Regions from separate parts of the Sporosarcina sp. FSL K6-2383 genome, predicted to be linked through region 2. Evidence: riboswitches for the same ligand, from Rfam matches in the RefSeq annotation. Region 2 holds a riboswitch; the other holds the start of a gene.
The links. Region 2 has a riboswitch for lysine ahead of dapA (4-hydroxy-tetrahydrodipicolinate synthase). Riboswitches for the same ligand answer to the same signal wherever they lie in the genome.

Region 1: linked by a shared signal. The riboswitch ahead of MKZ10_RS12895 (aspartate kinase) and the one ahead of dapA (4-hydroxy-tetrahydrodipicolinate synthase) in region 2 are both predicted to bind lysine.

The regions. Positions count from the first base shown of each region.
Region 1 covers NZ_CP152017.1:2,604,998-2,608,181, forward strand. The annotation lists gene MKZ10_RS12890 (YslB family protein) at 199-615, shown strand; gene MKZ10_RS12895 (aspartate kinase) at 655-1,884, opposite strand; lysine riboswitch at 1,977-2,155, opposite strand; gene uvrC (excinuclease ABC subunit UvrC) at 2,204-3,184, opposite strand, start outside.
Region 2 covers NZ_CP152017.1:646,560-649,743, forward strand. The annotation lists gene MKZ10_RS03410 (PQQ-binding-like beta-propeller repeat protein) at 1-942, shown strand, start outside; gene dapA (4-hydroxy-tetrahydrodipicolinate synthase) at 1,115-1,999, opposite strand; lysine riboswitch at 2,185-2,362, opposite strand; gene MKZ10_RS03420 (haloacid dehalogenase-like hydrolase) at 2,473-3,184, opposite strand, start outside.

The DNA.
Region 1 (3,184 bases), 1.7 Mb from region 2:
TTAGCAAATCAGTGTTGTCATCGTTTCGACACGAAGCAATCATTGACGGCTTCCCTCTTCGTGGTACAATATTAGAACATGTCCATTGTACTCCTCTGTTTTAAAGAGGTCAAGATGATGTGATTTATTTGTTGTAAACGTATTCCTTCTATTAAAAAGTATTTCACTTATTTTCATCCGAAAGGATTGCATACTCAATTGGAAAATACTACAAACCTTTCACCGACTCGTTTCGGCTATGACCTTTTACGCGACCATGTCTTACCCAGCATTCTAGGGGCTCATCAAGGTGAAATTCTCTACTGGGCAGGAAAAGAAATCGCTAGAAAATTTCCTGTTTTTAGCGTTGAAGAGCTCCCTGTTTTCTTTCAAGAGGCAGGTTGGGGAATTCTTTCCCTTGAAAAAACACAAAAAGATGAAGCCTTTTATACAATGACAAACGGCGATGAAATAAATATTCAAGACAGATCTTTTCAGCTAGAAGCTGGCTTTCTTGCAGAACAGTATCAGAAGTTGAACGGACTTCTGACTGAATGCTATGGAGAAGCTCAATCTAAAAAAGGACGCGTGTCATTCCAAGTAAAATGGGATACCAAAACTAAAATTGACTCGTAAAAAAGAGATGTGGCTATGATGGCTACACCTCTTTTTTCTTTATGAATTCACTATGACTGCATCCAATCCAAATTTTTCATGAAGTGTCGCTACAGCCTTCTCCATATCAGACTCTGGAATAACGACAGACACTTTGATTTCCGATGTACTAACCATTTTCACCGGAATTTCCGCTTGGCGTAAAATATCAAACATATTTGCCGCAACACCTGGATTAGAAACCATGCCACTGCCAACAATTGATACTTTTGCTAGTCCTACTTCAAAATCTGCACGACTATAACCCAGTGCTTTTTTATTGGATTCTAGAACATTGATCACTTCGGCAAAATCCTCTTTTTTAATAGAGAATGACACGGATGGTTGCACATCCTCCCTAATCGTCTGGATGATGATATCAACATTGACATGGTGTTTTGCAAGTGCTGTGAATATATTGGCAAGTGAGCCGTTATATGGAACATCGTACATCACTGTAATCCGAACAATATCTTGCTCAAAAGCAATGCCCCGCACAACTAAATTATTTTCCAAATCAATTTCCTCCTTGATAATCGTTCCTTGTCCATCTATATGAGCTGGCCTAACGCGCATTGGCATTTGATGATTTTTAGCAAATTCAACTGCCCTTGGATGAAGAACACCCGCACCTAAATTAGCAATTTCGAGCATCTCATCATAAGATATTTCCTCAAGCTTTTGGGCTTTTTTAATGAGCCTTGGATCCGTCGTAAATACCCCTTCGACATCGGTGTAAATGTCACAAACAGTTGCCCCTAGCGCAATGGCGATAGCGACCGCGCTTGTGTCGGAGCCTCCACGACCAAGTGTTGTCAGTTCTCCTTGTGCATCAGCTCCTTGGAAGCCTGTAATAACTGCGACAGTACCCGATGTAAGAGCAGCATTCACTCTGTCTGCTTGCACTTGTTCAATTCGCGCGTTGCCGTGAACGGACTCCGTTAGGACACCCGCCTGCCAACCTGTATAAGAATGTGACTCCACGCCTTGTGCGGTGATTGCCATCGCCAGGAGGGACGCTGTCACTTGTTCGCCTGTTGCCAGTAGCATATCGAGCTCACGTCGCCCTGCAGCTGGATTCACTTCTTGTGCAAGTACCAATAACTCATCCGTCGTTTTCCCCATCGCCGAGACAATGACCGCCACTTGCTTCCCTCGATTAACTTCCCCTGCTACAAGTCGTGCAGCGCGTGCAATTCTTTCCGGATTAGCGACCGAAGTCCCCCCGAATTTCATTACAATTCGTTCCATTATCCATTCCTCCGTCTTTATCCTGTACGCAAAAACGGCCCTCAATAAATTGAGAGCCTATTCCGATGGGAGACATCAGTAAAAAGATGCTCCGAACGGATAGCTCTCCAGGTAGTTAATACCTGACAGACTCCCACTTCTTCAATGGAAATCCAGCAAAACAATCGTGACAGTCGATTTTTCCGCTTCGGCGAATACCCCTTTCGATTCCCTTCATCAAGCTGTCGCCTTCTGGAAATGTACTATTAGCATCCGCGCCTCTATCCTCACTTCATATTTAATTATAAGTGAAAAAATTCAGTGCACTTACTTTATCATATTATTCTTTCTCTCGCAATGCCTCTTGACGAAAATACGTTTCGACCGCTTCGGCAACCGCCGCCGGTAAGCCCGCTTGTTGCAAATCTTCGACAGAGGCTTCCCGAATCTTTTTCACCGACTCAAAATGCTTTAATAACTGTTGTTTACGTTTTGGTCCAACACCCGGCAATCCATCGAGCGTAGATGTTAATGAATTCGTTTCACGCCGTTGCCTGTGGAATGTAATGGCAAAACGGTGTACTTCATCTTGTATCCGCTGCAATAAATAAAAGGCCTCACTTGTCCGTTTCAACGGAATCATCTCGATGGGATTGCCGTACAATAATTGCGCCGTCTGGTGTTTATCATCTTTCGCCAGCCCTGCAATAGGAATAGATAAGCCTAGCTCATCCTCAATAACCTCTCTTGCTGCCTCCATATGCCCTTTACCGCCGTCAATGACGACTAAATCAGGTAAAGGCAAGTCATCTGTCAACACACGACTATAACGCCTCCTGACAACTTCGCGCATCGCCCCATAATCATCATGCGCAGCGGCAGTTTTCGTCACATATTTGCGGTAATTCTTACGATTTGGTTTACCATCAACAAACGACACCATAGCAGAAACAGGATCAGCACCATACGTATGAGAGTTATCGAAAGCTTCAATGCGGAGCGGTATTGTAATATTCATCGCCTCACCAAGCTCCTCACAAGCTCCGATTGTTCGCTGCTCTTGCCGTTCCATCAGCTGAAACTTATCTCCTAGTGACATCTCTGCATTTTTAATAGCAAGATCCACTAGTGATTTCTTTTTACCTCGTTGCGGAATAAGCACATGGACGTTCAATAGCTCGCGAACGAGCTCACTATCAATGCCTTGTGGCAACAGGATTTCCTTCGGCAACAAATGCTCAGACTTACCATAAAACTGACCGATAAATGTCAATAGTTCATCTTCTGGCTCCTGATAAAGCGGAAACAACGATACGTCCCG
Region 2 (3,184 bases):
GTCGGAGATGCATTTGTACCTCAACGTATTACGCAAGAAGATTTGGACAGGGATTTCCCAGGTGGGCTTGATATGGAGTTCGGAGGGATATTCGATCCATTCTGGGAAGATCCACTCGTTCTTAAACCGGGTCCTGGCGGTGGTGCTAACTGGCCACCATCGGCTTATAATCCTGATACTGAATATATGTATGTATTAGCACAAGATGGCTATTTTTCATTCACACGCAGTGATGAGGAGTTTGTGGAAGGCGATATTTACATCGGAAGCCTTCTCCAAAGTGTGAAAGATGCCCCACTTCGTGGGTCTGTCACGGCAATCGACGTTAAAACGAATAAGATTGCATGGCAACACGATTGGGATTCGACTGCATACAGTGGTGTGTTGACAACGAAAGGGAATTTGGTCTTTGTGGGTCATAATGACGGCAGACTGATTGCGTTTAACGCAAAGACTGGTGAAGAAGTTTGGGAATACAAAATGGATGCGGGAGCCAATGCCCCGTCCGTCACGTATGAAGTGGACGGTGTTCAATACATTTCTATACTAGCGGCAGGGAATTCACTTGCCGGATCAAAACATGGCGATAAAGTCTACACGTTCAAATTGAATGGCGAGCTAAAAGAGGCTCCCGTAGCTGATAGCAATGAGGATAAACCAAAAGAAGAAAAGCCTGAACAACCAGCATTGGCTGATACTGAAAAAGGCTTAGCGCTCTACAGACAAAGCTGTATCGCTTGTCATGGAGATCAAGGCGTTAATGGGCATAACGGTCCCAATTTACAAACGAGTCCCATGAGGCACGATAAAGATAAAATAATCGCACAAATAAATGAAGGTAGTGGGGCAATGCCTCCGTTTAAAAATCTTTTATCGACTGAAGAAGTCGAAGCACTCACCAGCTATATAACAACCGTTATTGCCCCACTCGGGGATGAATAGAATTTAAACGAAACCAACGACATTTGCGTCATACGAATGTCGTTGGTTTTTGGTATGTGCATGGGTGACTGTGGGACTTTTTCATAACCAAGCATTTTTTGAAAATTTCACCCAAAATTCGATTCGTGAAATGGTTGTCTCAAAGTCAGTGAGTTTCAAGATATTTCATTCGTCAAACACTCACTCCACCATAAATTGCTAATGTACGCTGCAATGAATGAAGCTGCCCATCATTCAATGGAATCATTGGCAACCGGACGCCGCCGACAGGAATTCCATTGAGATTCAATGCCGCTTTTACTGGTGAAGGATTCGGGGCGGCAAAAAGTGCTTTCATAACGGGTAATAATTTACGATGGTCTGCAGCCGCCTCTTTGATATTACCCATTTTGAAGTTTTTGATCATTGTTTGCATTTCATTTCCTATAATATGAGACGAGACGGAAACGACGCCAGCCCCACCAATTGATAGTACTGGGATCGTTAGGCCATCATCACCGCTATACAAGAGGAATTCTGTGGGTGTTTGCTCGATGATTTCAGCCATAGCATCCAAATTACCACTTGCTTCCTTAATCGCAATGATATTTAGGATTGCTGACAGGCGTATGACTGTGTCGACATCGATGTTAACAACTGTTCGTCCTGGCACATTATACAGCATAATTGGTAAGGAGGTAGCCGCCGCAATTGCTTGGAAGTGTTGAAACAATCCTTCCTGGCATGGCTTGTTATAGTAGGGGGCGACGAGCATAATACCGTCAACGCCAACATCCTCTGCCGACATTGTCAGTTCAATCGATTCTCTTGTACTGTTTGAACCTGTTCCAGCGATTACCGGCACCCTTCCGCTAACAACCTCCACTGTAAATTTGAATAAGGCTACTTTTTCTTCCGTCGTTAACGTCGGAGACTCTCCAGTCGTGCCCGATACAACTAAACTATCCGACCCATTGGCAATTAAATACTCAATCAAATTTTTTGTTGCTTCAAAGTCAATGTCTCCCTGCGCATTAAAAGGTGTTACCATCGCCGTTACAATTTGTCCGAAATTCATCATTCTCCACATCCTATTCATTTTTTTGTATAAAAAATAAAATAGAGGGTGGAGGGCATTTGTCAATGATACCTTGGCGTAATTACGTGACATCCGCCGGAGGCTTTATCTAGGCTCAGATAAATTGACGCAAAAAAGCAACAACGAGGGCTCGTTGTTGCAGTGAAATAATGGATTATTTCTTTGCATAAGATAGCCCTCCATATAGTTTCCTATATGACAATCCTGCACTTATTCAACGCAGAACCAGCTTCGAGATGATGAGTGTCTCTCCACTTCGGCAAATCCCCCTTTCTACAATCTTCATAGGATCTCATTATCCTCGGATTGTCTACTAATGGTTTTTGCACCTCTATCCTTACTTCAAAGTTTCGAAATAAGTAGTATTAAATTATTACTACCTTACACGTAATTCGGTACAATTACAAGGTGAAAGTGAAATGAGGTATTTAGGCTGCACTATAAATCTTCGTTTAGCGCCTTACAGATGCAGCCATTCTTACATAAGTATGCCGTCTTCCTCTGATGACGATTGAATAGGTCATAATGTTTTCTGGTACCGCAATCCCGTAGAAGCCTGTGTCACCGATATGGTAAATATCTGCACCAGCCATTTTACTATTGAGTGCGATTTGGCGTATTGTTGCCTCATCCGCACCTTCTTGGCTTGTGCCGATTGTAAGCATGGCTAATGCACCCTTTGAATGCACAAATCGAACATACTTTTCGGCTGTATTCACTGTGATTCCTGGCACGGTTCCCGGAGCGGGCATTAAAATAACATCCGCGCCCGCTTCGATAAAGCTTGAAAGAGTCGCCTCTGAAATAATGCCGCTCCCTGTTTCGTTTGCGACACCAGCACCATGCATTTTCCCAGCGATGATTAATCCTTCTTCACCAAAAATCTCCCGAGCCTTCTTAATGGCAACGACTGTTTCCTCGTTTGTCACTCCGGTTTTGGGATTCCCAGTTAAACAAATAAAGTCAAAGCCTAACTTTTTTGCTTCACGTAATGCTTCTTCGGTAGCCGTTCGACCTTTTGAAACAGTATCTAGCTTTTCAATTTGTTCAGCGTTCAGATCAACAGGTTCTAAATTTAGGCCGACAGGACGCCCTGTTAATTCTTTTACCTTTTGAATGATTGATTCATTCTCATCGCATTTGTATCCTTCAACAGCAGGGTTA